3 regions of the Exiguobacterium sp. UBA3968 genome follow, and region 2 is predicted to be linked to each of the others. Evidence: predicted binding sites of a transcription regulator. Region 2 holds the regulator's gene; each other region holds the start of a gene.

Evidence for each region. Region 2 encodes LexA, which represses DNA repair genes until DNA is damaged. Its sites were predicted from a motif close to CGAACATATGTTCG; they were not measured.
Region 1: the regulator LexA is predicted to act here: its motif matches at 7,572-7,585, upstream of uvrB (excinuclease ABC subunit UvrB).
Region 3: the regulator LexA is predicted to act here: its motif matches at 6,915-6,928, upstream of B3S86_RS00310 (DNA polymerase thumb domain-containing protein).

Annotation. Positions count from the first base shown of each region.
Region 1 covers NZ_DGCW01000005.1:1,759,654-1,770,648, reverse strand. The annotation lists gene B3S86_RS10920 (GNAT family N-acetyltransferase) at 1-84, shown strand, start outside; gene B3S86_RS10915 (YitT family protein) at 182-1,051, shown strand; gene cccB (cytochrome c551) at 1,167-1,541, shown strand; gene ftsE (cell division ATP-binding protein FtsE) at 1,736-2,422, shown strand; gene ftsX (permease-like cell division protein FtsX) at 2,412-3,311, shown strand; gene B3S86_RS10895 (murein hydrolase activator EnvC family protein) at 3,352-4,728, shown strand; gene B3S86_RS10890 (S41 family peptidase) at 4,822-6,246, shown strand; gene B3S86_RS10885 (PDZ domain-containing protein) at 6,269-7,432, shown strand; gene uvrB (excinuclease ABC subunit UvrB) at 7,639-9,606, shown strand; gene uvrA (excinuclease ABC subunit UvrA) at 9,608-10,995, shown strand, end outside.
Region 2 covers NZ_DGCW01000005.1:431,864-442,858, reverse strand. The annotation lists gene B3S86_RS03900 (SH3 domain-containing protein) at 1-427, shown strand, start outside; gene B3S86_RS03895 (ABC transporter ATP-binding protein) at 487-2,250, opposite strand; gene B3S86_RS03890 (ABC transporter transmembrane domain-containing protein) at 2,247-3,998, opposite strand; gene B3S86_RS03885 (YneF family protein) at 4,120-4,350, opposite strand; gene tkt (transketolase) at 4,474-6,462, opposite strand; gene B3S86_RS03875 (DUF896 domain-containing protein) at 6,741-6,977, opposite strand; gene B3S86_RS03870 (YneB family resolvase-like protein) at 7,091-7,744, opposite strand; gene yneA (cell division suppressor protein YneA) at 7,790-8,077, opposite strand; gene lexA (transcriptional repressor LexA) at 8,289-8,903, shown strand; gene B3S86_RS03855 (metal-binding protein) at 8,935-9,405, shown strand; gene B3S86_RS03850 (MIP/aquaporin family protein) at 9,592-10,293, shown strand; gene glpK (glycerol kinase GlpK) at 10,337-10,995, shown strand, end outside.
Region 3 covers NZ_DGCW01000004.1:17,683-28,677, forward strand. The annotation lists gene mtnK (S-methyl-5-thioribose kinase) at 1-1,082, opposite strand, end outside; SAM riboswitch class I at 1,160-1,263, opposite strand; SAM riboswitch class I at 1,469-1,570, shown strand; gene B3S86_RS00275 (2,3-diketo-5-methylthiopentyl-1-phosphate enolase) at 1,641-2,831, shown strand; gene B3S86_RS00280 (2-hydroxy-3-keto-5-methylthiopentenyl-1-phosphate phosphatase) at 2,828-3,487, shown strand; gene B3S86_RS00285 (methylthioribulose 1-phosphate dehydratase) at 3,484-4,104, shown strand; gene B3S86_RS00290 (1,2-dihydroxy-3-keto-5-methylthiopentene dioxygenase) at 4,121-4,657, shown strand; gene B3S86_RS00295 (arsinothricin resistance N-acetyltransferase ArsN1 family A) at 4,783-5,271, shown strand; gene B3S86_RS00300 (MBL fold metallo-hydrolase) at 5,332-6,087, shown strand; gene B3S86_RS00305 (pentapeptide repeat-containing protein) at 6,136-6,774, opposite strand; gene B3S86_RS00310 (DNA polymerase thumb domain-containing protein) at 6,951-8,273, shown strand; gene B3S86_RS00315 (YolD-like family protein) at 8,257-8,586, shown strand; gene B3S86_RS00320 (ZIP family metal transporter) at 8,638-9,450, shown strand; gene B3S86_RS00325 (undecaprenyl-diphosphate phosphatase) at 9,782-10,618, shown strand; gene B3S86_RS00330 (LemA family protein) at 10,727-10,995, shown strand, end outside.

The DNA.
Region 1 (10,995 bases), 1.3 Mb from region 2:
TTTCTCGTTCTTGCACTCGAACGGAATGGATTACGTGGCGTTAGCGGTATCGTTCGCTACAGTCCACCCTTTAGTGCGGTATAAAGGGAACACTGTGAGTTGTTCCGCCTGTCTAGTCGTTGTCTGACTTTTCCGCTAAAATGAAACACGAGAATCAATTGATAAGGGGAAATGGAATGTCATGACATCGACACGTCAGGAAGTCGTGCGCGATTATGCGTATTTGTTAATCGGGTCCTTGTTCGTCGCAAGTGCCTTTAGTTTATTTTTAGCACCGAACCAACTCGCCTCGGGAGGGGTCAGTGGCTTATCGATCGTCTTGAACGATTTGTTCGGAATTTCGCCAGGATTGTTCCAACTCGTCGCGAACGTCGTCTTGCTTGCGATCGGTTGGATGATCCTCGGGATGGGCTTTGGGGTCAAATCACTCGTCGGGTCGATCTTCTTACCGGTCGTCATCCTCGTATATGAGCGGTTCGATGTTCCGGCTGCGACAATGAATCCGATGCTTGCTGCAATCTTCGGTGGTGCCGGGGTCGGGATTGGACTCGGTCTGATCTTCCGGGGGCGAGCGTCGACCGGAGGAATGGATTTGATTGCGCAAATCCTGCATCGTTTCACGAAATTGCCACTTCATCTGTGTATCGCCTTGCTTGACGGAACAATCGTCATCAGTGCGGCGACGATCTTCTCGCTGGAGATTGGGCTGTATGCACTCGTCGCTTTGTTCATCACGATCAAGATGATCGACGTCGTCCAGCTCGGAATCACGAACGACAAACTTGCCTACATCATCTCCGATCAACGGGAAGCGTTAGTGAAGGAAATCTTCGAGACGCTCGATCGCGGGGCGACGGAGATAGAGGCAGCGGGAGCGTTCACGCGGACACGCAAACCAATGCTAATGGTCGTCGTTCGTCAAGGGGAAATCACGACGCTCAAAGAAATCGTCAAACACATCGATCCATCGGCATTCCTCGTCGTCAGTGAAGCCCATGAGGTGCTCGGACTCGGGTTTACAGACGATAAACGCTACCGTAATGTGCCATAATCGTTCTTGAAACGTGAAGTTTTTGTGAAATCACGCTTAACTCCTCCGGATAACGGTTATACTCTAACTAGGTCAGTAGCGTTTATGTAGATACTTACAAGAGGGGGATATCCGGATGAAGCTGAAAAACTTGTTACTCGCGTTAGGCTTAGGAACGACACTTGCGCTCGCGGCATGTGGTGGTAGTGACGATTCGAGTTCTGATGATTCATCGTCAGGCACGAAGGATGAGTCAACGATGAACGATGATTCGTCGAAGACACAATCCGGTGTAGATGCTGAGAAAATCTTCGCCAACAACTGTGCAACGTGTCATGGTAAAAACCTTGAAGGAAACGTCGGACCGAACTTGACGAAGGTTGGCTCGAAATATTCTTCAGAAGAGATTCAAAAAATCATCAAGAACGGGAAAGGGCAAATGCCTGCTGGTATCCTGAAAGATGATAAAGAAATCATGGCTGTTGCCGACTGGCTCGCTGCTAAAAAATGATTATGGGATATGATGGGGTACGAGATGACACACACGACATGTGTTCGTCATTCGTGCCTCTTTTTTATGGTATAATCGCCTGAAATGACATTTGATTGTAATGTGCGTTCAATTTTGTCCCTGTTATAATGGTGGTCGGTAGGTTTTTGGACCTATTCATTCAGCATCAGTAAATAAGTAAGGATGTGAAGTACGTGATCAAGATGCAACGAATCAGTAAGATTTATCCGAACGGCGTCACGGCACTCCGTGAGGTCGATTTGACGATCAATCAAGGCGAATTCGTCTATATCGTCGGTCCGTCGGGTGCGGGTAAATCAACATTCATGAAAATGATGTACCGCGAAGAGAAACCAACGAGCGGTTCATTTTTGTTTAAAGGAATCGAAGTCGGTAAGTTGAAGAACCGTCAAATCCCCGAACTTCGTCGCCAAATCGGCGTCATCTTCCAAGATTTTAAATTACTCCCGTCACTGACGGTTTATGAAAATGTCGCCTTTGCGCTAGAAGTCGTAGGGGAAGACAAAACACAAATCCGGAAGAAAGTACTCGAAGTACTCGATCTCGTTAAGCTCAAGCATAAAGAGCGCAACTATCCGGACGAATTATCTGGGGGCGAACAACAACGGATCTCGATCGCGAGAGCCATCGTCAACCGTCCGTCACTCGTCATCGCCGATGAGCCGACTGGAAACCTGGACCCGGATACAGCATGGGAGATCATGGAAGTATTCGAAGAGATTTATCGCCGTGGGACAACGGTCGTAATGGCGACACACAACCGGGACATCGTTAACAAGATGCGTCATCGTGTCTTAGCGATCGATGGAGGAAAAATCGTCCGAGACGAAGAGAAAGGAATGTACGGCTATGAAGTTTAATGGATTCCGTCATTTACGGGAAGGGGCAAAAGGTCTCGTCCGGAACGGCTGGATGACATTCGCTTCTGTCAGTGCCGTTACCGTCACGTTACTTCTCGTAGGAATATTCGCGATGCTCATGTTCAACGTCAACAAGATTTCCGATAACGTCGAAAAAGACGTCGAAATCCAAGTGTTCGTCGAACGAGAAGCTGACCAGTCGAAGATCGATGCAGTCGGTGAAGCACTCAAGCAGATGCCGGGTGTCGACTCCGTTCGTTACAGTTCGAAAGAAGAAGAACTGGACCGCTTCAAGGAGCAACTTGGCGAAGGTTCCCAAGCCTACCAGTCGGTTGAAAAGGATAATCCGCTTCATGACCGGTACATCGTCAAAGCTACCTCACCAAAAGAGACAGAAACACTTGCAAATTCCGTCAAAAAAATGGAAAATGTAGATAGTGTCGAATATGGTAAGGACTATGTTAAAAAGATGTTTAACTTCCTTGAAGGAGTTCGGATCGGTGGAATCATCCTGATCGTCGGATTGACGTTCATGGCAATGTTCCTTATTTCGAACACGATTAAAGTCACGATCTTCTCCCGTCGCCGGGAAATCGAGATCATGCGCCTCGTCGGAGCGAAAAACGGATTCATCCGTGCACCGTTCTTCGTCGAAGGATTATTGATGGGCATATTAGGTGCCATCATCCCGATCGTCGTCGTCTACTTCGGTTACGAAGTCTCCTACAATGCGATCCAACCCCAACTTTCTACCGTGAATGCGGGAATATTCTCGTTGATTCCACCAGGTGAATTGTCGGCACAAGTCGTCTTAATCCTGCTCGGACTCGGTGCATTCATCGGTGTATGGGGATCAACGACATCACTCGGTCGTTTCTTGAAGATTTAAATCAGTTACCCAAAAATAAAATAGAGGAGAGATGCTTCTCATGAAAGTCCGATTCTATTCTGCCGTCCTGAGCTTAGCTTTGATTGGAACTAGTGTGTCCGTTGATGCCACGTCGAAAGAAGATTTGCTGAAGGAACAACAGGAGGTCGAAAGCCGTCTGAAAGAGACGGAACGATTACAGAATCAGACATCAGAGAAGTTGATCTTGACGAAACAGGAGCGTAAGGAAGCCCGTGCGCAACTGAATGAAGTCAACAGCCGTTTGGATGATTTAGCGCTTAAGATAGCCGATCAACAAGCGGCTGTTGCTGCATCTAAAGAACAATTGCGTCTGACGGAAGCAGCGATTTCCGAGACGCTCAAGGAACTGCATCAACAAGAAGAGTTGCTTGGAAGCCGATTGCGTGCCGTCCAACAAAAAGGAGACGTCAAATACATCGAGGTCTTGCTCGACGCAAAAGACTTTGGTGATTTGATTTCGCGCTTCAGTACGGTCAGTGAGATCATCAAACAAGATGATCATGTCTTACAAGCTTACAAGGGGAACGTCAAACAACTGAGCGAACAACGGTCGGAACAAGCACTATTGCTTGAAAGCATGAAACGGGAACAACGGAAGTTGCTCGTGCTCCAGACACGAATCATTGCGGAATCTGAGCTCAAGCGAAAGCTTGTCGTCCAGTTGAACACGAAGGTCAAGGAACTGCAACAAGAGCAGTTCTCTAAAGCCGAGGAAGCAGAAATTCTCGCGGATCAGCGCCGTCTGATTCAAAACGAATTGATTGCCCTGCAAGAAGCCGAACGGAAAGCAAAAGAAGAAGCGAAACGGAAAGCGGCAGAAGCGGCGCGGGCAGCAGAAGCAAAACGTCAAGCGGAAGCGGCAGAAGCGGCACGTGCAGCAGAGGCAAAAAAGAAAAAATCCGATGCTCCAAGTGCGGAACCGACCATTCCTGAAGTCGAGTCACCGACTGCAACGCCGGAGCAACCGGCAGATGCCGTGACGAGTCGTCCGTTCCATTTACCGGTTCAAGGATATGTCTCGTCGCCGTTCGGTCCCCGAAACAATCCGTTGACAGGGAAGCCGGAGATTCATAAAGGCATTGATCTCGTAAATGCAAAAGGAACACCGATTCATGCGGCGGCAGGTGGTATCGTTCTACGTGCCGGTAGTGCAACAGGTTACGGGAACGTCGTCATGGTGACGCATTTGATTGATGGACAGGTCTACACGACCGTCTATGCACATCTCGATTCGATCAGCGTCTCCGCCGGTCAAACAGTCATGCCGGGTAAGACGGTCGGCACATTAGGTACAACGGGCTGGTCGACAGGTCCGCATTTGCATTTCGAATTGCATAAGGGAGAGTGGGCAGTCGGACAACCGAATGCAGTTGACCCAGCACCGTACATCTTTTGACATCCCACAGAATACTGAAAAGATAGGGTAACCTATCTTTTTTTGCTATACTGAAAAAAATAATGCGTTTTTAATGGAAGTGGGGAATCAAGCGTGAAAAAATCTACAACAGCAGTGATTGCGGTCAGTACCTTCGGGCTTGGTTTAGGGGCAGGTGCCGTCGGTATGTTAGCGGCTGGCGGAACGGATTCTGTCTCGACGTCATCGTCGTCGGCGAATGCGACGGGTGATTGGAAAAAAATCGACCAGGTCCGGCAGATGATCGAACAAAATTATCTAAAAGACGTGACAGATAAAGAGTTACTCGATGGTGCGTTATCTGGCATGACAGAAGTGCTTAACGATCCATATTCCGTTTATATGGATGAGTCGGAAACGGCATCGTTTAATACGAATCTGTCGTCTTCGTTTGAAGGGATCGGTGCGACGCTTGAACAAAAAGGTGAGTCGATCGTCATCGTCTCGCCGATCAAAGGATCACCTGCTGAAAAAGCTGGTATCAAACCAGGTGACGTCATCCTAGAAATCGATGGTAAGTCGACAAAAGGGCAAAAGACGGATCAAGCCGTTAAAAAAATTCGTGGTGAAAAAGGAACGAATGTCGTCCTGACGATTCAGCGTAGCGGACAAGACGCGATGGAGATCACGATTAAACGCGATACGATTCCAATCGAGACGGTCTATACGTCAACGGAGAATGTCAACGGCAAGAAGATCGGTGTCTTACAAGTAACACAGTTCTCGGAACCGACAGCAGAAGAGTTCGAGAAGGGGTTGACGAAACTCGAGAGTCAGAACATTGATGGACTCGTCATCGATGTACGCGGAAATCCGGGTGGTCTTTTGACGGCTGTCTCGAAAATGATCGCTCCGTTCATTCCGAAAGACGTGCCGATTTATCAAGTCGAGAACAATAAAGGCGAGCGCCAGCAGGAATTCGGGAAGGCAGACGAGAAGAAACCATATAACATCGTCGTCTTAGAAGACGGCGGATCGGCCTCAGCGTCCGAGATCCTTGCAGCCGGACTGAAGGAAGGAGCTGGCGCCGAAGTCGTCGGTACGAAGTCGTTCGGGAAAGGGATTGTCCAAAGTGCGTATGATTTGAAGGACGGTAGCGACCTGAAGTTAACGACGAACAAATGGCTGACACCAGACGGGAACTGGATCCACAAAAAAGGGGTCAAGCCGACGGTCGAAGTCAAACAACCGGCGTACTTCAACGTCACGAAAATTTTGACTGATCAAAAGTCACTCGCTGTCGGCGATTACGGAAAATCAGTCGAGAATGCCCACCTTGTCCTCGAAGCGATCGGTTATAAGCCAAAAGGACAGGACGGCTATTTCGGTGACACGATGAAACAAGCTGTCGAGGCTTTGCAAAAGGATGCGAAACTTGACGTCACTGGAAAAATCGATCAGCAGACAGCGGGTGAGATGGAGACGCGTCTCCTGAAGAAACTCCAGGACGATAAGAATGACGTCCAGCGGAAAAAAGCACTCGAGGTCGCTGCTCAATAATAAGGAATGGAAAGAGGTCTGAATGCGCGTGGAATTACTCGATGAAATTGGTTGGACCGCGATTAGTCTCATCGCCAGTCCGACCTTGTGGTTAGCACTCCTTGTCAGTTGGGTCATCGGCATTCGGCGTGTCAAACGGGAACGCGGACTGTTTCGCTCCCGGACACACGGTAAACGAAGCGATGTCCTCGAAACACTTTTACCAGGCCTACTCGTCGGTCTCGTCTTGTCCGTCGTCAGCGGATGGCTCGGATTGACAGTGACACCGCAGTACGCTCTACTGTTGCTTGGACTTTCGAGCGTCCTGCTGTTGATTGGTGTCGTTCGTTTGAACCTGCCACTCTGGCCGATCGTCTTGCTTGGACTGACCGGCTGGTTCGTGATGGATTCACGTCTTGACTCGATCCGAGCGGTCGAGCCGAAGATGGTTTTATTACTTGCAACGTTGACGCTCGTCGCGGAATGTCTCCTCGTCTGGTGGCGCGGGCAGCGGCGTCTGTCACCGTCACTCGTCGTCTCAAAGCGCGGTCGCTTCATCGGTGGGCTGTCAGCGAATAAACTTTGGCTGTTACCTCTACTTGTTTTCGTTCCGGGCGACGTGCTCGAGACGTGGTGGCCACGCTACAGCTTCCCGGAACTCGTTCCGGTCGTTCTCTGGTTACCGATCGGTTTCAGTTTCCTCTTTACAGGTAAGCTGCCGAAAGAATTGATGCGTCCGCTCGTTCAAGGACGTTTGATCACGAGTCTTGTTGCAGTTTTATTGACGGTTCTTGCGTACGTGACTGGTCAAGCTGAATGGCTCTACGGAATCGTCTTGTTGCTCGTCCTGCACATTTTGTTGCACCAGCGGGTCAAACGCTTGAACCGGGCGCAAACGCCGTTGTTCCTCAATGGAACACGTGGTGCCGTCATCCTTGGAACACTTCCCGATAAACCGGCTGCTGAGATGGGCTTGATTCCAGGTGAAGCGATCTATAAGGTCAACGGTGAGAAGGTCGATTCGGAAGCATCGTTCTATGAAGCCATCCAAAAACACAAACCGTATCTGCGTCTTGAAGTCATGAACCATAACGGAGACATCCGTTTTGCGCAACGTGCCTTTTATGAACAAGATCATCATGAGCTCGGTATCCTGTTCGTCAACGAACCGGTCCACGGTCGGACGAAGGTGCGATCCCTCCATTAAGAAGCCGATCCCTGTCACGCAACATTCGTGATGGGGATTTTTTTGTGAGCAAAAAAATTGATGCCCAATACTCGAAGCAAAAAGAAACTTTTGCATTTTCGAAAAAAAGGGTAACTTCCTAAAAGGAGCACTTCATAATCGAATGTTTGTTCGTAAAGTGGTACAATAAAAATAGATTTTTTAACGTGATGAGGGGGAAGCAAACGATGGATTTTGAACTCGTTTCACCATTTGAACCAGGCGGTGATCAGCCGACGGCAATCGAAAAATTGGTGACTGGGCTAAAACAAGGCGAACGACATCAGACGTTGCTTGGGGCGACCGGTACCGGGAAGACTTTCACGGTCTCGAACGTCATCAAGGAAATCAAGAAACCGACGCTCGTCCTTGCCCATAACAAAACACTAGCGGGACAACTCTACTCGGAGTTCAAGGAATTCTTCCCAAACAACGCGGTCGAATACTTCGTTAGTTTTTATGATTATTACCAACCGGAAGCGTACGTTCCGTCGACGGATACGTTCATTGAGAAGGACTCTTCGATCAACGATGAGATCGATAAGTTGCGTCACTCGGCAACGTCCGCCTTGTTTGAACGAGAAGACGTCTTGATCGTTGCGTCTGTCTCGTGTATCTATGGTCTCGGTAACCCGGAAGAGTACAACAACCACGTCTTGTCACTGCGTGTCGGCAATGAGATGGGGCGAAACGAGATGCTCCGTCGTCTAATCGACATTCAGTATGAGCGTAACGACATCGACTTCCAGCGCGGACGGTTCCGCGTACGCGGAGACGTCGTCGAAATCTTCCCGGCGTCACGTGACGAACAGTGTGTCCGGGTCGAGTTCTTCGGTGACGAGATTGAACGGATCCGTGACATGGATCCGCTGACAGGTGAGATCGTCGCGGACCGCGAGCACATCTCGATCTTCCCGGCGTCCCACTTCGTGACGGGGGATACCCGTCTACAGAAAGCGATCGCGAATATCGAGAAGGAACTTGAAGTGCAGCTTGCGAAGTTACGTGAAGACAATCAGTTGCTTGAAGCGCAACGGCTTGAACAACGGACGAACTACGATCTTGAGATGATGCGTGAGATGGGCTATTGTTCCGGAATCGAGAACTACTCGCGTCACTTGAACTTGATGCCGGAAGGGGCAACACCGTATACATTGCTTGATTACTTCCCGAAGGACTTTTTACTCGTTGCCGATGAGTCACACGTCACATTGCCACAAATTCGAGGGATGTATAACGGGGACCAGGCGCGGAAACAAGTCCTCGTCGATCACGGTTTCCGTCTTCCGTCGGCAAAAGACAACCGTCCGTTACGGTTCGAGGAGTTCGAGGAAAAAGTCAGTCAGGCGATCTATATCTCGGCGACACCAGGACCGTATGAACTCGAACATTCGAAAGAGATGGTCGAGCAAATCATCCGTCCGACCGGTCTCGTTGATCCAACGATCGAGATTCATCCGATCACAGGACAAATCGATTACTTGATGGATAACATCCGTGACCGGGTCGCGAAGAACGAACGTGTTCTCGTCACGACATTGACGAAGAAGATGGCAGAAGATTTGACCGATTACTTGAAAGAGAATGGCGTCAAGGTCAACTACATGCACTCAGAGATCAAGACGCTGGAACGGATTGAAATCATCCGTGATTTACGGCTCGGAAAATACGATGTCCTTGTCGGGATCAACTTGTTACGAGAAGGACTCGATATTCCGGAAGTCTCACTCGTGACGATTCTTGATGCTGATAAGGAAGGGTTCCTCCGGTCGGACCGTTCGCTGATTCAAACGATTGGTCGGGCGGCTCGGAACTCGGAAGGACACGTCATCTTGTTTGCTGATAAAGTCACCGATTCGATGCAACGGGCGATCGATGAGACGGAACGTCGTCGCGCGATCCAGATGGCGTTCAACGAAGAACATGGCATCACGCCGCAGACGATCAAAAAAGACGTGCGTGGTGTTATCAGTACGACGATCGAGAGCGACGATACCGTCGAAAAACTCGAGAAGTTCAACAAACTCAAAAAACCGGAGCGCGAAACGTTGCTTGAGCAGCTCGACCAAGAGATGCGTCAAGCGGCGAAAGACATGCAGTTCGAACGAGCTGCTGAGCTCCGCGACCTCATATTAGAATTGAAAGCAGGTGCCTAAGTTGGGAGAAAAGAAGAATCAGATTATCATCAAAGGCGCTCGCGTCAATAATCTACAAAACATCGATGTCGAAATCCCCCGCGATCAGCTCGTCGTCTTGACGGGCTTGTCCGGGTCAGGGAAATCGTCGCTTGCGTTCGATACGATTTATGCTGAAGGACAACGTCGTTATGTCGAAAGTTTATCAGCCTATGCCCGTCAGTTCCTCGGACAGATGGATAAACCGGATGTCGACACGATCGAAGGACTGAGTCCAGCAATTTCAATCGACCAGAAGACGACGAGTAAAAACCCACGTTCGACGGTCGGAACGGTCACAGAAATCTATGATTATTTGCGTCTATTGTACGCACGAATTGGTAAACCGATTTGTCCGAATCACGGAATCGAGATTTCGAGCCAGACGATCAGTCAGATGGTCGACCAAGTGATGGAGTTGCCGGAGCGGACGCGTCTGCAAATTCTCGCGCCAATCGTTTCCGGACGCAAAGGAACGCACGTCAAGGTGCTCGACGATTTGAAGAAGGAAGGCTTCGTCCGCGTCCGTGTCAACGGAGAGACACTCGATCTTGCAGAGGAGATCACGCTTGAGAAAAACAAGAAACACTCGATCGAAGTCGTCGTCGACCGTGTCGTCGTGCGACCAGACGTCGAAGCCCGTCTTGCGGACTCACTTGAGACTGCACTTCGCCTCGCGGATGGTCGGGTCATCGTCGATACGATGGACGGCAACGAATTGTTGTTCAGTGAACATCATGCTTGTCCAATTTGTGGCTTCTCAATCGGCGAACTCGAACCACGGATGTTCTCGTTCAACTCACCGTTTGGTGCTTGTACGTCATGTGATGGTCTCGGAACGAAGCTTGAGGTCGATGTTGATCTCGTCGTGCCGCATCCCGATAAGTCATTGAACGAAGGGGCAATCGTGGCGTGGGAACCAACGAGCTCGCAGTATTATCCACAATTGCTCAAAGCGGTCTGTGACCACTTTAAAATCGATATGGATACACCGTTCGAACAATTGTCAGAAGAACACCGCGAAACGATCTTGAACGGAAACACGAAGGAAGAGATTCACTTCCGTTATGAGAATGACTTCGGGATGGTCCGAAATACGAACCTCTACTTCGAAGGAGTTCTCAATAACTTACAACGTCGCTTCAAGGAGACGTCGTCTGATTATATCCGGGAACAGATGGAAGGCTACATGGCGAAGAAGGCGTGTCCGACGTGTAAAGGACATCGCTTGAAACGGGAATCGCTCGCCGTCAAAGTATCCGATCACCATATCGGTGAAGTGACGAAGATGTCTGTTAAACAAGCGGTCATGTTCTTCGACGAACTACCGGAGAAATTAAGTGAGAAGGATCAGACGATTTCGCGGATGAT
Region 2 (10,995 bases):
ACCAGCAGCTCAACCAGCTGCGAAGCCAGCGGCTCAACCGGCTGCGAAGCCAGCACCAAAAGCAGCAGCTCAACCAGCAACTGCAACAAAACAATCAACACCTGCAAAATCAGGTACAAAAGTGACGATGAACGTCAGTGCTTACACGAACGACCCATCTAACAATGGTAGCCAACTCTACAATGGTCGTGCGTTGACAGCAAGCGGTTATGACGTTACAAATACGATCACGTACAATGGTATGCGTATCGTAGCAGCTTCTTCGCAATATCCAATCGGTACACGTATGCACATCGAAGGCATTGGTGAAGCAATCGTACTCGACCGTGGTGGCGCAATCCAAGGTAACCGTCTTGATCTTCTCGTTGGTTCACAACAAGAAGCACTCAACTGGGGTCGCCAAAACGTCACAGTTACAGTCTACTAATCAAAATAAACAACCTGCCGGGCGAGATCGCCTGGCAGGCTTTTTTTATAGCTATTTTTTTAAGAGACCGTGACATGACCAGATTGCAGTTGATACATCTTCTTATACAGTCCATCTTGCGCGATCAATTCTTGATGGTTACCTTGCTCGATCACTTCCCCTTGATGCAATACAAGAATCAAATCAGCATCTTGAATCGTTGATAATCGGTGGGCAATGGCAATCGTCGTCCGACCCTCGCGCATCCGTTCGAGCGCCACTTGGACTTTTTCTTCCGTTTCCGTATCAATCGAACTTGTCGCTTCATCGAGAATCAGGATTTTCGGATCCCGTGCCATTGTGCGTGCGAAGGAAATCAACTGACGTTCTCCAGCGGAGAATGTCGCACCCCGCTCGGCGACGGGACTGTCATATTGCTGATCGAGTTGATTGATGAATCCGTCGGCTTGAACGAACTGCGCGGCCGCTTCAACACGATCAAAGGAAATCGAACTGTCGAACAATCGAATGTTATCCGCGACCGTACCCGTAAACAAAAATGAATCCTGCAGGACGAGTCCGACATGCTTCCGAAGTTCTTCCTCCGATAACTGCTCGAGCGGTTGACCATCGATCAAAATCCGACCCGATTGGTAAGCGTAAAATCGCATCAGGATGTTGATGATCGAACTTTTTCCGCTTCCCGTATGACCAACGAGGGCAATCGTCTGTCCTTTTTTCGCCTCGAATGAAATTCCTTTCAAAACATCTTTCTCTCCATCATAACTAAAGCGAACATCTTCAAAGACGATATGCCCTTCCGACACACGTGCATCCCCTTCGAGCTGTTTCGTTGGTTCCGGTTCATCCGTATCGAGCACCTTGAATACACGGTCTGCCGAGACGACAGCTTGTTGGAACTCAGACAATTGTTGCATGATTTGCTGAACCGGTTGGAAAATTCGCTCCATGTAACTGATGAAAGCGTAAACGACACCGACTTGGACTGTTTGCGAGAATGATAAGACACCAAAGTACGTCACAAGTGTCGCAATCGAAATCGCCAGTAACAATTCGATGATGGGTCGTAGTAACCAGCTATCAAGCTTTAAGTTCTTGTAACGACCGTTTTGATGAGCGACGTTCGTCTCTTCGAATTCTGCCATTAGACGCTTTTCTTGGCGGAACTGCTGGATGATCGCCATCCCGTTGATCGATTCATTCAGTTGGGCATTGATTTTCGACAGTAAATCGCGGACTTCAGCGTAATACTTCGTCGAATACTTCCGGTAAATCCAAATGATGAAATAAAACAGTGGTAACAACAATAACGCAATCGTCGCGAGTCGCGGTTCTAACAGATAGAGGAAGATATATGTCCCAATCAACTGGACACCGCTTTGCACGAATGTCGATAAGACACCGATGTAAAGTTCTTTAATCGCTTCCGTATCGTTCGTGATCCGGGATACGAGTACCCCAGCAGGCGTTCGATCAAAATAAGCGAGTCGTAAGTGCATGACGTGTCGGAAGACATCGATACGCAAGCGTTGAATGACTTGTAAGGCAATCTTTTGGAACTCAAATGCTTGCAAGTAATCGACGATGATCCCTGTTGTATGCAATAACAAGTACGCCGTAAACAAAAGTGCAACTTCCTTTACCGGATACGTACCCGGTGCGACATATTCATCGATAAAAATCTTGACGAGATACGGTCCCCCGAGTTTTGCCGCTGTCGTAATGAACAGCAGGATGAAAGCGATGCTGACTTGCTTTTTGAACGGTTTGACGAAATCAAGCAATCGTTTCAGGACGGCTTTTTCATTGATATCATGATTCATTCAGAACGCCCTCCTTGTTCAACAAGTGATTCTAGTTGCTGGCGATCGTACGTCTCTTTATACCAACCGTCATGAGCGAGTAATTGCTCATGTGTTCCTCGCTCGATGATCCGACCGTCTTCAAGGACGATGATCTCATCGGTATGCGACACAGCCGATAATCGGTGGGCAACGATGATTTGCGCTTGATCGTGATCCGCCGTACGGAAGTGGTGGATGATCGCTTCTTCGGTTTTCGCATCGACCGCAGACAAGGCATCATCTAGTACTAAAATCGGACAGTCTGCTAGTAACGCCCGGGCAATCGAGATCCGTTGTTTTTGACCACCAGATAACGTGACACCTCGTTCCCCAACCATCGTCGCGTATCCTTCCTTAAAGCCGAGAATGTCCTCATGGACTGCTGCGATACGCGCCACTTCCATGATGTCTTCCATTGATGCATCTGGTTTTGCAAAGGCGATATTATCAGCAATCGAAGCAGAGAACAGGAAATGATCCTGCGGAACGATCGCTACTTGACGACGGACGGTGTCTCGTGTCAATTGTTTGATATCTCGTCCGCCAATCGTGATGGCGCCTTGTTTAACGTCATATTCACGCGATAACAAACGAACGAATGTCGATTTCCCAGCACCCGTCTTTCCGACGATCCCAAGCGATTTCCCAGGCTTCAACGTCACATCGATCTCTTGAAGGACCGGTTGCGTGTCATAGATGAATCGTTTAATCCCGACATGAAGTTCTGGTGACGAGACACTCGTTGCTGCTTCCTTCGCATCTTTAATTTCTGGTTCGATCGCAAGCATCCGTTCGATCCGGTCATAGGAAGCACGACCCCGTTCAACGATGTTGAACAACCAACCGAAGGCGAGCATTGGCCACGTCAATAAACCAAGATATGTAGTGAAGGAAACGATATCCCCAATCCGGATTTCGCCTTGTCGTAACAAGTAGGCGCCATAGCCGACCGCGATGATATACGATAGACCGACTAATCCAAAAATCGTCGGATCAAACAGTGCATCAATTTTCGCCACACGACGATTCTTTTGAACAACGTCATCAGACAGATCGGTAAACGTCTGCACGTCGGATTCGACTTCCCCTGTTGCTTTTAAGACACGGACACCACTGATGCTCTCCGCGACCTTATCGTTCAAATCAGAGAACGCTTCTTGCGCGTCATGAAAACGGGAATGTAACATCTTACCGTAGCGTGACGTCAAATAGACCATCAGTGGCATTGGCAAAAGTGACACGAGCGTTAATTTCCAACTGATCGTCGTGACCATTGTGATGATGACAAAGCTCCCCATTGTCACCGAGTCGACGAGCGTTAGAATGCCGGCCCCCGCTGTCATCGAAACAGCTTGTACGTCGTTTGTCGCATGTGCCATCAAATCTCCGCTGCGATATTTCTTATAGAACGATTGATCCAAATCTGAAAAATGACCATACAGTTGACTGCGTAACAATCGCCCGAGGCGAATCGATGCACCGAAAATGTGAAAACGCCAAAAATAACGAATGAAATACGTCGCGACCCCGATGAGTAACAATGTACCAGCTAGACGAATCAAATCATTCTTCGTCAAGCTTCCTTCACTCAGACCATTGACTGTCGTTCCGATGACCTTCGGTGGAATAAGTTCTAACCCTGCCACAAAAATCAAACAGATGACCCCAAGACTATACGCTTTCCATTCTCGTCGGAAAAACCAACCGAGTTTCCTGAAGACTCCCATTCAAGTCTCCCCCCCTTTTTTAAATCCTATGATTATTTGAAATAGTCTCACATTTTAGATTAGTTCTCTTTCTAAAAAATAGCAAATAAAAAGGAGACCATTTGGTCCCCTTTCGTACAGCTTATTTTTTAGGTGATTTCATTGAACCACTCATTGAACGCATCACTTGGTTGACTTTCTTTTGTGATGGCTTTTGACCCATTTGCATCATCAATGTCTTAATCATATCTTCGTTGATTGGTGGGTTTTGCTCCAAGTAGTTCATCATGTATCGACGAGCGATATAGAAACCAAGGGCGACACCTGCTACCAAGCAAAGAAGGGCAATTAAAATCCAAATCCATGTAGCCAAGTTGCTTCCTCCTCTAACTTAAAACGTCGCTTTTTACTATACTATAATTCCAATTGTTTGCATAGATGATAATAGATGAAAAACGAGTCCGACGTAAGATCGGACCCGTTTTTCCGGAAATGATTATCCGAGTTGCTTGACAGTCGCTAAAACGTTCTCAACAGACATGCCGTATTCTTTCAAGAGGAAGTCTCCAGGAGCAGATGCGCCGAAACGATCGATTCCGATGACTTGTCCTTCTGTTCCTACATATTTGTACCAACCGAGTGAAGCCCCTGCTTCGATTGCTACACGTTTCGTGATGTGTTTTGGAAGAACCGATTCTTTATACTCTGCTGATTGTGCTTCGAATACTTCCCATGATGGAAGTGAAACGACAGCTGCTGATTCACCAAGTTCTTTTTGTGCTTCGACAAGAAGGTGAACTTCTGAACCAGTACCGAGCAAGAGTGTATCAGCTTTCGTAACGTCACCAGCGATGACATAACCACCTTTTTCAGCACCCTCTGTCGTCGTACCTTCAAGTTCAGGAAGACCTTGACGTGTCAAGACGAGGAGTGTCGGTTTATCTTTTGCTTGAACTGCTGTTTTCCATGCTGCGATCGTCTCTTTTCCGTCTGCCGGACGGTAGATCGTGACGTTCGGCATTGCACGGAAGCTCATCAAGTGTTCGACTGGCTCGTGTGTTGGACCATCTTCACCGACAGCGATCGAGTCGTGCGTCAAGACGAAGATTGATGGAAGTCCCATTAATGCAGCAAGACGAACCGCCGGACGGAGGTAATCCGAGAAGACAAAGAATGTCGCGCCGTAAGGAATGACGCCGCCGTGAAGTGCCATACCGTTGACAGCTGCTGCCATTGCGAATTCACGTACCCCGAACCAAATGTTGCGACCGCTTGGATCGATATCGAAGTCTGCTTCGCCTTTAAGCATCGTGTTGTTTGATCCTGCAAGGTCAGCTGAACCACCGAACAATGTCGGAACGTTCTTCGCGAGACCATTCAAGACTTCACCGCTTGTTTGACGCGTTGCTTTTTTCGACGACAAGTCGTATGTCGGAAGGTCTGCTTCCCAGTTGCTTGGCAATTCGTTTGCGATTGCGCGAACGAGTTCAGCATGCAATTCTGGGTGTGCTGCTTCGTATTGTTTCATTGTCTCGTTCCATGCGTCTTCTGCAGAAGCACCACGTTGGACGACCCGCTCGTCAAACAATGATTTGACTTCTTCAGGAACGTAGAACTCTTCGTGATCCCAAATGTAGCTTGCTTTCGTCAATTTGATTTCTGCTTCACCAAGTGGTGCACCGTGAGAAGCCGACTTCCCTGATTTGTTCGGTGAACCGAAACCGATGACTGTTTTGACTTCAATCAATGTCGGTTTTGTCGTCTCTGCTTGTGCCGCCGCGATTGCTTTCGAAATCGAATCGATATCCGTTCCGTCTTCTACGCGAATGACTTGCCAGTTGTACGCTTCGAAGCGTTTCTGGACGTTTTCAGAGAATGATTTATCGAGATCGCCATCAAGTGAAATATCGTTTGAATCGTACAATACGACCAATTTACCAAGACCAAGGTGACCTGCGAGTGAAGCCGCTTCAGCTGAGACACCTTCCATCAAGTCTCCATCTCCACAAATTCCGTATGTGAAGTGATCGACGACGTTGAGATCGTCACGGTTGTATTTTGCTTCAAGATGACGTTCTGCCATCGCCATACCAACTGCCATCGCGATCCCTTGACCAAGTGGACCCGTTGTTGCATCTACACCAGCCGTGTGACGGTATTCCGGATGACCCGGTGTTTTTGATCCCCATTGACGGAATGATTTAAGATCATCCATCGATAGATCGTATCCCGATAGGTGGAGGAGTGAGTAGAGAAGCATCGAACCGTGTCCGGCTGAAAGTACAAAACGGTCGCGGTTGAACCATTCTGGATTTTTAGGGTTGTGGTTCATATGATCCGCCCAAAGCGAGAATGCCATCGGCGCTGCTCCCATTGGCATACCTGGGTGACCCGAGTTCGCCTTTTGTACGGCATCAATCGATAAGGTACGAATCGTATTAATTGCTAATTGTTCTACTGTCGTCATGTTCGTCAAAACAATCATCCTCTCTCTTTTTCACAAATTCCTACTCATTTTAGCATACTCTTAAATGTGATACAACTTTTCTAAATAGTATGTCACATTAAAATGAATGCGCTATCTATAGCCGTTCTATCGACTCATACAGGATGCATGAATCCATGAAAGATCGCTATTAAGATGTATTGCTATCGTACAATGTTTCCTCATCTACTCACTCTAAACAAAAAAGATACTCGCTTTAAACAAAAAAGAGGTCCGCTTGACGCGAGACCTCTTTTTTCTATAAAAGAAACGAACGATTATTGTTTATTCCGTTCTTCTTCTTGTGCTTGTTTCAATTTCTCAGGTGTTACGTCCGTTCCCTCTTCATCGACGATTTTCATACCCATGAGTTGGTTTTTGAACGATCCACGGAATGCTGCGAGATACGCTGCACGTAATTCTTTTTGCTCTGCCGTTTCCGCTTCCGATAACGGCTCAACTTTTGATTTATTCGCTAATGCATTAATTCGATCTAATTGTTCTTGTGATAACATGGAATCCCTCTTTCTTTATGACTCAAACTTGAGTAGTTCAATTGTATTCTTACTGTAAAAGAGCTTATAAAAAAAAGCAAGTTAACCGCGTCAGTCGACGGGTTACTTGCTTCTCATTCCGGGCTAGGTGTCAGTTCGCGGTATTCAAGATATCGACGATTGACCGTTGCTTTTGAAATATCATGCCCCATCCCCCGCAAGGTGATGGCGATATCAGAAAACGTCAATCCGAGTTCTCGAAGACGTACAATTTCTTCGATCGGTACGTCTTTTCGACTACGTCCTGCGTTCTCTCCTTGGCGATTGAGATTTCGTTCCGGGCGAAAACCTTGTTCGACTGCTCGTCGCATGCCACGGGCGATTTTTGCATTATGCAGTTTCCGTTGGTATTCTTCCACGAGTGAGACGATCTCAAGGACCATCGCTTCTGCATCCGCAAGTTGATATTCTCCATCTGAATCAAGCGTCATCAAGCGGACCCCATGTTTTTTGAATGTATGCAAAATAGCGATTTTTGCATTCCCTCGACCAATCCGTGTATCATCCGTCACGAGGACCGCATCTACCGTATCGCGTGTCACATAATCAAGAACTGTTAGCATCCCTTCCCGATCAACATCATATCCACTCTCTTTTTCAGAGACGATATCTACGACATCAAACCCCTTTTGAGACGCAACCTTCGAAAGCTCCATCCGTTGGCGTTCAATCGAACTATCTTGTGCTTCTTTTTCGGTCGATACTCGACAATAAATCACGACCTTCATCGTACCTCACATCCCTGTTCGTTCTTTCACAACTTTTCCATTTTGTCATTGTTGTGCGATTGGTACAACGATTTTGCTTTTTGAGATGACATGTTTTGTCTCAACATCATTATTTTTGATCAACCAGTTGACGTATTCCTCATCTGACATCGAACCGTCATTGTAGACTTCAGCAATTTGTTCGACTGTAGCGTTCTCATCGACCGTAACGGAAGCCGTCATCAATTGTGCTACCTTTTCATCTGGGCGTGGTGTGAGTAAAAAGATCACGAAGGCAATACTTAATGCATAGAAGAGAATAGAAAAAGCATGAGTACGAATCGTATGAATCATCATGAATCCCTCCAAATATGAAATGAATGAGTTAGAATAAACGTTCGCGGAACAATTGTTCGCATAATTCATAATAAACACAGAACCCGTGTTCGGTCAACACAAAATGTCGAACAATTGTTTGTACGCTCATTTGTTCTATGTTATAGTGAATTTAGAAACATATATTCTTACATTTCAAACTTCAATCCAGAAAGAGGTGGCAATTCGTATGCGGAAAATGTCTAAGCGCCAACAAGAGATTCTCGACTACATCGTCTCTGAAGTGAAACTGAAGGGGTATCCACCATCAGTTCGTGAAATCGGAGAAGCAGTCGGACTCGCGTCTAGCTCGACGGTACACGGTCATTTGGATCGACTCGAGAAACGGGGAATGATTCGCCGTGACCCGACGAAACCACGTGCGATTGAGATATTGCTTGATAAGCCTGAAGAAATCACGGAAGCCATCGTTCATGTTCCCGTCATCGGGAAAGTCACAGCTGGTCTTCCGATTACAGCGATTGAAAACATCGAAGAACAGTTCCCGCTCCCTGCACATTATGTAGGAAACGAAACGGTCTTCATGTTGACGATCGATGGTGAATCAATGATTAACGCAGGTATTCTTGACGGCGATCGTGTCATCGTACGCCAACAAAACACAGCAGAAAACGGAGAAATCGTCGTAGCTATGACCGAAGATAGCGAAGCGACGGTGAAACGGTTCTTCTTAGAAGATCAACAGGTACGTCTACAACCAGAAAATGACTCGATGGATCCGATGTATTTCGATAATGTCTCCATTCTTGGTAAGGTAATCGGCGTGTATCGGACGATTCATTGACGGAGGGACCAGTTACGACTGGTCTTTTTTCATGCCTTCAGGAAATGTACATGATACCGTCAATACCGTCGCACTGACGGGTTACGTTGCGTATTCGGTCGCAACGCAACAAACGGATTGGTTACCGACTGCCATCGGTATCGCTGTCGGTACGCTTTGGTTGTCACCTGACCTCGATTTAAAGTCAGAACCGTATTATCGCTTTGGACCATTTCGAGTCCTGTGGATGCCTTATGTGAAGATCATGCCCCACCGCTCGATCTGGTCACATGGATTGATCATTGGGGATGTCATCCGACTCCTTTATAGTGCTGCACTTGTGATTCCCTTATTATTTCTCAGCTTGTATTTTCAAGTCATCGCGTCAGAGACCATTGATTCCTGGTTCGCTTCCCTACCCGCTTTTGTCATTGGTATCATGGTGGCGAGTACAATTCATATCCTACTAGATTATTCCAGTAGTTGGTTTCGACCTAAAAAAAGAAAAAAGCGTCGTCGTTAACACCTCTTTTGCTTGCTTGCAGGCAAGACGAGGTGTTTTCTTATCCAATTTTTCGTATCTTTAAACATTAAAATAAAAAATTTCCATTCCTATATTTCAATTATATGTATTGAAAACGTTATCAAATCGGAGTAATTTAAAGTAGAAAGACCATTATTTGCTTTAATCCAAAGGGAGGGTTTTTGCATGAATAACTTTGTATTGGAAATGATCGGTACGATGATCCTCATTCTGCTCGGGGATGGTGTCGTCGCCGGTGTCGTCTTGAGAAAGACGAAGTCCGAAAACAGCGGATGGATTGTCATCACGTTCGCTTGGGGTCTTGCCGTCATGACAGGAGCATTCGTCGCTGCTGAGAGTGGAGCGCACTTGAACCCCGCTTTAACAATTGCACTTGCTTTAAACTCTGATTTACCGTGGGCAGACGTTCCTGTCTATATTGCCGGACAACTTGTCGGAGCTTTCATCGGCGCCATTCTCGTTTGGCTTCATTACATGAAACATTTTGAAGCGACTGATGATCAAGCTGCAAAACTCGGTGTGTTCGCAACAGGTCCAGCGATTCGCCATACGCCGTCGAACTTGATTTCTGAAATCATCGGGACATTCGTTCTCGTCTTCGGTATCTTGGCGCTCGGTTTAACGACATTCGGTGACGGCTTAAAACCACTTATCGTTGGTTTACTCGTCGTCGTCATCGGTCTATCACTTGGTGGTACAACAGGATATGCCATCAACCCGGCCCGTGACCTTGGACCGCGTATCGCACATGCTATCTTACCGATTCCGAATAAAGGGTCATCTGACTGGGGCTACTCATGGATTCCAGTTGTTGGTCCAATCATCGGCGGAGCGCTTGCCGTGTTCATCTATCAATTGATCTACTAAGATCACGTTTCACAAACACATACCGCTCAAGGGGGATTTCGAAATGGAAAACAAGTATATCCTAGCACTCGACCAAGGTACGACAAGCTCACGTGCGATCATCTTCGATCACGACGGGAAAATCGTCAACTCGGCACAACGGGAATTCAAGCAATACTTCCCGCAACCAGGCTGGGTCGAGCACGATGCAAACGAAATCTGGGGTTCGATTCTTGCTGTTATGGCTGAAGCACTCGGAACAGCAGATATCAAACCTGAGCAAATCGCCGGAATCGGAATCACGAACCAACGTGAAACGACAGTGGTCTGGAACAAAGAAACAGGTAAACCGGTTTATCACGCGCTCGTTTGGCAATCACGTCAAACGTCTGGTATCTGTGACGATTTAAAAGAACAGGGCTTGAATCAGAAGTTCCGCGATAAAACAGGACTTTTGATTGATGCCTACTTCTCTGGTACGAAAGTCAAATGGATCCTCGACAATGTCGAAGGTGCACGTGAGCAAGCAGAGAACGGTGAATTACTCTTCGGTACGATCGATACGTGGCTCGTTTGGAAATTGTCTGGTGGAAAAACGCATATCACGGATTACACGAACGCTTCACGGACATTGATGTACAACATCTATGAGCAAAAATGGGATGAAGAGTTGCTCGATATCCTCGGTGTTCCTGCATCGATGTTGCCAGAAGTACGTCAATC
Region 3 (10,995 bases), on a different contig from region 2:
CCTAAACGTAAAGCATGTTGTTTTCGTTCTAGTCGTTCCGTCATAGAACTAATCGTTTCTAAATCAGCGACTGGTGCGAGTCCGATCGTCCGACGAATCAGTTCGCAACCGGCAAAGCCGAGTGCATCCTGCAAGATCGTGCTCAGTACATCGTCGACGAGTCCCGATGTCCGGAATGGTTCGACGGCTTCGCGTTCCCATAAGGCGCGGAACGTCGAAGCGAACGTCAGCCAGAACGTATCGATGTCGCGAATCCGGGCATCACGAAGTGCTGAATAATCCGGGTATGCTGCAAAGAATAAGTGGGCGATGAACTGTCCGACATCGAATCCGAATGGACCATAAAAGGCGAATTCTGGATCGATGACTTTCGTTTCTGTTGCCGAAGCAAAGATGCTTCCTGTATGTAGATCGCCGTGTAGCAACGCATCTCCTTTCGTGATGAAAAGCGCTTCGAGTTTTGCGACTTCGCGTTTCAACTCATCGTCCGCCCACAGACGTGCCACCTCTTCTTCAAGCCCGGCTTCAATCTCGTTCGTCTCCGCGTCATGGAACGGATCCGTGAAGATTAATTTTTCCGTGATGTCGCACAAGTCCGGATTGTAGTACGTTCGGGCGACGCGTTTTTTTTCAACCGGACCAAGCGCAAAGTCCGATGTATGGAATAAAGTCCGAGCGAGATAAGAACCAATATGTTCCGCAAGCAACGGATACTGTTCACCTGCGAGTAAACCGCTTCGAACGATTGTCAGATGTGAAAGATCTTCCATGACCGTATACGCCTCGTCGTGACTAGCATGAAAGACACGCGGTACGAACGGCACGGCATGCCGGGCGAATTCACGGAGTGCGGATTGCTCGATCCACGCCCGCTCGAGTGATAGTGGCCAGCTCTCACCGACGACTTTCGCGTACGGGAGTGCTTGTTTTAGAATCAATCGATGTTCACCTTCTCGAATTCGAAAGACAAGGTTCAGATTGCCGTCGCCAATCTCTTCTGCTTCGACGGTTCCGTCGCCGATCAGTCCTAGTGAGCGGACCCGTTCGATCGCGTCCTGTTCTGTAAATGCTTTGTATGTCATCTCAGTTCCCCCTATGTGATACACGAAAAAGCGCCTCTTTTCGTCATCGAAAAGAGGCGCAGGAAAGTCACTGCGTCCTCTTATCTCTCAGACGAAACGTCTGTTGGATTTAGCACCGTGCCAAGTGGTCGGTTGCTGCGGCGTCATCGGGCCAATTCCCTCTGCCAACTCGCGATAAGAGTCGTATGTAGTTGTCGTGTGTGATATTGATTTGAATCTTACGCAATCCTCTTCCCTGCTGTCAAATCGAAATCAAGCAGAAACGGATATCGTTTTCGCTCCATATATAGAAAGAGTATTTTCAAAAAAATAAATTTTCTAAAAATAGTTTGACAAGTCGTGACTCTCATGTAAAAATTGCAATTAGATTTCACAATTTCATCCAATTCTTATCAAGAGCAGACGGAGGGACAAGCCCTACGATGTCGCAGCAACCGACCTTTTGGCACGGTGCTAATTCTTGCAGCTACTAAGCTGACAGATAAGAGTCCACGTTCGAATCATTCATGGTCTCTTGTCGCTGACAAGAGACCATTTTTTTATTGAAGGAGGAAAGACATGGCTTACATCACAGCTACTTATCAATTGACCGCCCGCGATCGACTGGAGCAACGCGCCGAACAACTCGCGCTTGGTCTGACGGTTGGTTCCTGGACGGAGCTGAATCATCTTGAGCAACAACAACTCGCCTCATTCAAAGGAGAAGTCGTACATACGGAAGAGCGCGACGGTAAAGGCTATATCACGATTCGTTACCCGGAACACAATGTATCGCGCGACTTTTCTGCGATCTTGACGACCGTCTTCGGGAAACTCTCACTCGACGGTGAAATCAAATTAACAGAACTGCTACTACCCGATACATTCACGTCGGATTTTCCAGGTGCGAAGTTCGGGATCGAAGGGGTTCGTTCCTTGATTGGTGTCGAAGATCGTCCACTGTTAATGAGCATCTTCAAAGGGGTCATCGGACGCGATTTATCGTTCCTTCGTGATCAACTCGAAGGACAACTTGCTGGTGGGATCGATCTCGTCAAGGACGATGAGATCCTATATGACAATCCGTTGACACCGACGATTGATCGGGCACGGATAGGACGTGAGGTTATCGATGCTCATTTCCACCGGACCGGTAAACGTGCGTTGTATGCGATCACACTTAGTGGTCCCGTCTTTACGCTCAAGGATCAAGCCAAACGATTGATTGACGCTGGAGCAACTGCTTTCTTGTTGAATACCTTCACATACGGACTCGACGTCTTACGTGAATTGGCAAGTGATCCGGAGATCAACGTTCCCATTTTCAATCATCCGGCTTACAGCGGTGCATTGATTGCTAGCCCGAACCACGGTGTTGCAGCGCCTGTCTTACTTGGCACATTACCGCGCGTTGCTGGTGCAGACTTAACACTATTCCCGTCACCTTACGGCAATGTCGCTCTTCCGAAGGACGTCGCCCGCGGCATCGCGGTCGAAGCGACTCGCCTCGGTCAGACGAAAGCGATTTTCCCTGTCCCTTCAGCCGGTATTCACCCAGGACTCGTTGCTCAACTCGTACGCGACTTCGGGATCGATTCCGTCATCAACGCTGGTGGTGGCGTACATGGTCATCCGCAAGGTGCTGCGGCTGGTGTTATCGCTTTTCGTCAAGCACTTGATGCGGCACTCGCAAATGAATCCCTATCGAATGCTGCGTCACGACATGAAGAATTACGAGTCGCGCTCGACGCTTGGGGGATCAAGTCATGACCTTACGAATTCTTTGTGACTTCGACGGTACCGTGACGATGCAGGATAACATCATTGCACTCATGGAGGTATTTGCGCCAGTGAATGACTTCGAACCGTTGAAACGTGGCGTGCTCGACCGGACGTTATCGATCCAAAGTGGTGTCGGGCAGATGTTCGCGCTTCTGCCGTCCGACGGTAAAGCGGACTATCTTGATTTCTTGATGGAGCGCGCTGTCATTCGCGAAGGATTTTCGGAGTTGCTTCAGTACAGTCGTCGTCAAGGAATCCATTTTTCGATTGTTAGCGGTGGAATGGACTTTTTCGTCGAACCGATCTTAGCACCGTTCCTCGAGCAAGAGCAGATTTACTGTAACATTGCCGATTTCAGTGGTCCATTCGTCCACATCGATTGGCCACACGCCTGCGATGTCCATTGCACGAATGGATGCGGCTGTTGTAAAACATCCGTTGCCCGTACATTATGCAAAGACGATGACGTCATCATCGTCATCGGTGACTCAGTGACGGACTTCGAACTCGCAAAACAAGCGGATCGTGTCTATGCCCGTGATTATCTGATCACGTTGTGTGAAGAAAATGATATCGCCTATACACCTTTTGAGACGTTCCACGATATCGTTCATGATTTAGCACGATCGGAGGTGACGATATGACATTCATGCGACGGTATGAAGAACTACGCGCCATCAAACAAGAACTTGCAGCGCGCGATTGGTTCCCTGGTACGAGTGGTAACCTCGCCATTCGGACGTCCGGTATTCCGATTGAATTTCTTGTGACGGCAAGTGGGAAAGATAAGCGGCAGACGACTCCTGACGACTTCGTTCATGTCGATGCGACCGGTCAATTGATCGGCGAGCAATCCGGGCGCCCTTCTGCTGAGACATTGCTCCATGTCGAAGTGTTCAACCGAACGAACGCCGGATGTTCCCTGCATGTCCATACGATTGCGAACAATGTGATTTCGGAGTTATATGGCGATCAGGGAAGTATCACCTTCTCCGGTCAAGAAATCATCAAGGCACTCGGTCACTGGGAAGAAGATGCGACGGTCACGGTGCCGATCATTCCGAATCACGCGGACATCCCGACACTCGCTGCTGCTTTTGCGCCATATGTCACAGCGGACAGCGGTGCCGTCCTGATTCGCAATCACGGAATCACGGTCTGGGCACCGACCGCCTTTGAAGCAAAGAAACACCTCGAAGCCTTCGAGTTTTTATTCAACTATACGTTGACGTTGCAATCATGCCGTCAATCTATCTATTAAAAGGAGGAATCATCTCATGGCAACAGTCTTATTCCAAGAAACAAACACACGGTATACGGATCAAACGGAAGTCGCTGACTTCCTCGCATCGCGCGGCGTTCTTTACGAACAATGGGACGTCTCAAAACTACCAGCACCTCTCGTCGAGAACTTCACACTGACGGATGCCGACAAACAAACGATTCTCGATACGTTCGCTCCAGAAATCAAAGACGTATCAGAACGTCGTGGATATCAGACAGCTGATATCATTTCACTTTCGGATACGACACCGAACCTTGACGAGTTGCTCGTCAACTTCCAGAAAGAACATCATCACACGGATGATGAAGTCCGTTTCATCGTAAGCGGTCACGGCGTCTTCGCGATCAAAGACGAAGAAGTCGGCTACTATAACATCGAACTCAATCCTGGTGATTTGATTTCTGTTCCTGTCAATACACGCCACTACTTTACGCTCCAAGAGGATCGGAAAGTCGTCGCTGTTCGAATTTTCGTCACGACGGATGGCTGGGTTCCAATTTACGAGAACGAGACATCCACGGTCTCTTAAGAACGACAAAAGCGTTGATTTCTTCTATATAAGGAGAATCGGCGCTTTTTCTTATCTCACAAACATATCACTACATCGACACGTAACAGATATAATGAGGGAAAAGCGATTGGGGAGTGAGCAACATGCATATTCGTCCTGTAACGGAACATGATTTACCCGCCGTTCTATCCATTTATAATGAAGGCATCGAAGACCGAATCGCAACGCTTGAGACGGATCGAAAAGATTTATCGTTCATGACCCAGTGGTATGCAGAGCGTACGCATCGCTACGCTGGATATGTCGCAGAAGATGAGACAGGTGTCCTCGGCTTCATTTCTCTTGATCCGTATAACCCGCGTCCTGTCTATGCGACAGTTGGTGAGATTTCCGTCTACATTACTCGAACACATCGCGGACAAGGGATCGGGACACAGTTGTTAGAAACTGCCGAACAACATGCGCGCGATCATCAGATGCATAAGCTGATTCTCTTTACCTTCCCGTTCAATAAAATCGGACAAAAGCTCTACATCCGTTCCGGATTCCGGATTGTTGGGACATTTAAGGAACAAGGTCGCTTGAACGGCGAATACGTCGACGTCATGGCGATGGAGAAACGCTTACGATAGGATTCATTGAATGCCAGACGGGGAATAATCAATCCGAGTCATTGAGAGAGGATGAACCTAATGGATATTCAACAAATTCGTAATGCGACGCTTGTCGTCACGTATGCCAATCAAGTTTTACTAATCGATCCGTTTCTCGGCGAAAAAGGCAGTCTACCTCCTTTCGGTCAAACGCCGAATGCCGTCGCCAATCCACTCGTCGACTTACCGGTCGATGTTAAGACACTGCTCGATCCTGACGCTGTCTTCGTCACGCATCTGCACGCGGATCATTTCGATGATGCTGCAAAACAATTTCTACCCAAGCATTTGCCATTCTATGCGCAGCAAGAAGAAGACGCACGGCAAATCCGAGAAGCCGGCTTCACGAACGTCTCTTCCTTCGATTCCGGTGTGACGATCGGTGATATCCAGGTCCATCGAACAGGTGGACAGCATGGTGTCGGTGAAATCGGTGAACGAATGGGACATGTCTCCGGACTCGTCCTCACGCATCCGGACGAACCGACGCTTTATATCGCAGGTGATACGATCTGGTGTGACGAGGTCGCGCATGCGATTGAACAACATACACCAGATATCATCGTCGTCAACAGTGGGGCTGCCCAGTTCCTGACGGGAGAACCGATCACGATGTCGCAGCGTGATCTCCTTGCCGTACACGAAGCAGCAGCGGAAGCAACGATCATCGTCTCGCACCTCGAGTCCGTCAATCACTGTCTCCTACGGCGCGACATGATTGCTGACTTTTTAGCTGCTTTCCACCTCTCTGCCCATTTCCTCATTCCGGAAGATGGCGAAACGATGTCATTTTAAGAACAAATCAAAAGTCTCTTTTCGAAATTCATCGAAAAGAGACTTTTTTCATGGAATGACCAATCCTAATAATCGAGCGAAGGCGACTGCTTGTTCTTCCGTAATGACTGCGCCCGGTAAAAATCGCGGATCGATTGTGATACCAGAGAGTTCCGTCTGCCGGAGATCAAGACCTTTTAATGGTGTTTCAATCCATTGGCTATCAGTAAGCCGGACCGCTTCGAGTTTCCAATGGGTCGGTTTCACTTCGAAGAACTGTGCTTCTTTCATCGTCGTTTCACTCCAATGCTGATGACGGACAGTACTACGAATGAACTGGGCATAGTCTGCGAGTCCTTCTTCGATCGTCAGATGATCAAGCGTACAATCTTCAAACTGAACACCCGTCATCCGGCATCCGACGAAAGACACGCGGTGAAAACGGGTTTCTTGGAAGTGACATCCTGTTAAGTCACATTGCTCGAAACGAATATCTTCGAACGAACCGCGGTCAAAGGTGAGGTTCGCGAACGAGACATTTTGAAAACATACTTGATAGGCATCGATACGCTCCGTCAGTTCGACAGGCATCGACTCCTTTTCATAACGTGCTCCTTTCAGATATGGATCGTCGATTTCGACTTGATCGAACGTCTCTGCTTGAAGCGTTTTCGGTAATTCTGGTAAACGGATAACGATCTCTTTCATAGAAATTCCCCCTTTTTCTCTCCTTTAGTGTATCAAACTCCTCTTGCATAAGGGTCAATCGTTCGAATTCCCTCTTTTTTCAACAGTTTTTTATTTTGAGACACTTTGAGACCATGCTATAGTCAAAGAAAATCAAAACAAGAACATATGTTCTTTTATGTAAAGGAGTGATTCAAATGTTTCCTTCCGTCGTTTTACCACAGAATAAACGTATTTTTTGTGTTGACAGTGTTTCCTTCTACGCCAGCTGTGAATGCCAGTATCGCAATCTCCCTCCCTTAACGACACGTCTTGCGGTCGTCTCCGATTTAAGACGAAGCGGATCCGTCATTCTCGCCGCTACTCCCGCCCTAAAAGCGCTTGGAATCAAGACAGCCGGTCGACTGTACGAAATCGAGCAATTACCCTACGCCATTCGTCGTACGATTCAACTCGTCGAACCGCGCATGCTCGCTTATATGAAAACGTCGATTCGTGTTTTAGATGTCCTGCATCAATTTGCCCCACCTGAAGCGATTCGTGTCTATTCGATTGACGAAAGTTTCATTGACATGACTGGAACCGATCGCCTGTTTGGTTCCAATCTGCAAGCTGCCAAAAAGATTCAAGAAGCGATTCTGAAGCAGACCGGCATTCATGTCCGCATCGGGATTGGTCCAAATAACGTCATCGCGAAACTGACGCTTGACTTAATCGGGAAAAAAGAAGGCATCGCACAATGTGGATACGCTGATGTCGCACGACGTCTCCATGATTTTCCGATTCGGAAGATGTGGGGAGTCGGACACCGCATGGAACAACATCTGCAGATGATGGGGATTGAAACGATTGGTGACCTTGCCATGCGCCCAGTCGAAGAGTTACATGAACGCTTCGGTGTCATCGGCGCCGAACTATGGCACCACGCTTGGGGTCTTGACGCGTCACCGACACTGCTTGCCCCTCGCCATTTGTTCGAGAAAGCCCCTCAACGGACGATTGGACACGGTGTGACCTTGATGCAGGACTATTATCAATTCGAACGTATCCGGAATGTGCTCAACGAACTCGTGCAGGATGTTGCGGCACGTTGCCGCTTTTCGAATCAAGTCGGTTGGACTGTTCATATCGGTGTCCGCTATTCTCGAAACGTCGTCCGAAGTGGCTTCTCGCGTCAAGTCCGGTTGCCTTATCCGACATCCGATGAGCGAATCATTCTGCGTCATGTCTTACAATTATTCGAACCGAATTGGCTTGACGGGGAACCCGTTCGTTTTTTATCTGTCGCAGTGGGACATCTAACTGCCGATCAAGGCACCTTACAGTTATCCTTGTTCGAGGATAATACGCGACTCTGGAAGCGGCGGCGGTTATTAAAAGCAATGGACATCGTTAACCTCCGCTACGGAAAAGGAACGATTCGTCTCGCTGTCTCGTTTCTCGATACGAGCATCGCCAAACGGCGGCTTCGTTTCGTTGGCGGTCATCCAGGAGGTGATCTTCATGACAGCGTATCGTGATCGAGGGAATTTAAAGTGGATCCCTTTTCTCATGCCGGAGCACTTGCAATTGCTCCGGGAGTATTATGTCCAAATGCATCAGCTCGACTTGCCTGAAATCGATGAACAACTGCAAGAATCGTGGCACTTTCTACTTCAAGAGGCTTTAATAGAAGGAAACGAACTCGAAATCACGTATTATAAGGAAAGTAGCTACGTGACGGTCGTCGGTTTTGTTGAACGGCTAGAGCCTGAACGTTCTGTTCTCTTTCTGCGTGGTCGTGTTGTAGTAGAAATCTCCTTCACACGAATCGTTCGGATCGAAAACGGGTAAGCTTTCATACAGATAGCCGCTTCAAATCGTGCCCGGAAAGAAGGAATAGTCATGTTGGATTGGTTCACTTCCCTCCCCGTCGTCGTGCAAGCATTACTTGCCGGTATGATGACTTGGGGATTAACCGCACTTGGTGCGGCACTCGTTTTCGTCTTTACAACGATTGAAAAACGCGTCATGAACATGATGCTTGGTTTTGCAGCCGGTGTCATGATCGCCGCTTCATTCTGGTCTTTGCTCGCCCCAGCGATCGAATTCACGGAGCAGGACGGTGGCATCGCGTGGATTCCTGCTGCAATTGGATTCCTTGCGGGTGGATTTTTCGTCCGTCTCCTTGACTTCGTCACACCGCATTTGCACTTATCCGCACCACTTGAAACAGCTGAAGGTCCTTCAACAGGACTTAAGAAAACGACGTTGCTGTTTCTTGCGATCACGTTGCATAACATTCCGGAAGGTCTTGCGATCGGTGTCGCTTTTGGTGCCGCTGCCTTGAATATGGACGGAGCGACCGTCGCCGGGGCTTTGACACTCGCACTCGGGATTGGCATTCAAAACATGCCCGAAGGTGCTGCGTTATCGATTCCGTTACGCGGTGAAGGGATGTCGCGCCGGCGTGCCTTTCATTACGGTCAATTGTCAGCAATCGTTGAACCGATTGCCGCGATGGTCGGTGCGGCGGCTGTCTTCTTCGTTCAACCACTTCTACCATATGCGTTATCGTTTGCTGCTGGTGCGATGATTTTCGTCGTCGTCGAAGAATTGATTCCGGAATCACAAGCAGAGAACGGATCCGATTTAGCGACACTTGGTCTAATGGTCGGTTTCACGGTCATGATGATTCTCGATGTCGCTTTAGGTTGAGCTCAAAAGCAACGAGCAGTGGATTGAATCCTCCACTGCTCGTTTATCTATTCCCATTCGAATCATTATTCAATTTGAAGTTGTCCTGACCTTGTGTGATAAGCGGAGGATTTTATTCAAGATGCCGTCCTACACACAAACTTCGTCTTGAAGTTTGCGTTGCTGTCCTAAGTATTTCGTCTCTCTTGCTTTCTATGATCGAAGTGCGTCTTCACGGATCAGATTGGTCACGTTCCCTCAGACCTGCGCCCGATATTCCGATTGGTTCTATCTCACAAGAATAAAACATGATATGTTTTTACATAGCACATCATTATAGAAGGAGATTACCATGCATATCATTGAACTCTTGAAAGCTCTTTTACTCGGTTTCGTCGAAGGAATGACGGAATTCGCACCTGTCTCTTCAACAGGTCATATGATCATCGTTGATGACATGTGGTTACAAACAACCGAATTTCTCGGTAAATACTCAGCGAACACCTTTAAGGTCGTCATCCAGCTCGGATCAATCCTTGCGGTCATCGTCGTCTTTTGGAAACGTCTCTTCAGTTTGATTGGTCTGTATAAAATTGAAGGAGAACACGATGCGACGGGTACACACAAGTTAAAACTACGTCACGTTTTGATCGGTCTATTACCTGCTGCTATCCTCGGATTATTATTCGAAGACTTCATCGATGAGAACCTCTTCTCGATTGAAACAGTCATCATCGGTCTTGCGGTCGGTGCCCTCTTGATGATTGCAGCCGACAAACTCGGACCAAAGGAACCGAAAACGACATCGCTTGATCAGATTACATATCGCCAAGCAGCATTCGTCGGTCTGTTCCAATGTATTTCCCTTTGGCCTGGCTTCTCCCGTTCTGGTTCAACGATTTCAGGAGGGGTCTTCCTCGGCATGAATCACCGGACGGCAGCTGACTTCACGTTCATCATGGCCGTACCGATCATGTTCGGTGCCAGTTTCCTCTCACTCGTTAAGAACTGGGATAACATTCATGCGAGTGATTTCGGTTTCTATGCCGTCGGATTTATCGCATCGTTCGTGTTTGCTCTCTTATCGATTCGCTTCTTCTTGAAGCTGATCAACAAGATCAAACTCGTCCCGTTCGCGATCTACCGTCTTGTCTTAGCAGCTGTTCTTGCTGTCATCGTCTACATGTAAATTCTAACCGTTAGCTATTTTAGCTGACGGTTTTTTATTTTTTTTGAAACTAATTCATTCGGTTAAGGGTATATAGGGATGAGACATACTTAAAGGAGTGAACGCCATATGGCACGCAGAAGTCGGAGTCGATCAAAACTCCCATTAATCATCGGAGTCGTTGTCGTCGTCGTGATTGCGTTTTTAGCAATCGGCCAATACAACAGCCTCGTCAATGTAGAAGAAGATGTATCGAATAAATGGTCGCAAGTCGATAACCAGATCAAGCGTCGTGCGGATTTAATTCCGAACCTCGTCGAAACGGTCAAAGGTGTCGCGGGTCAAGAAGAAAAAGTATACGGTAAAGTCGCTGAAGCTCAAGCTGGTCTTGCGCGCGC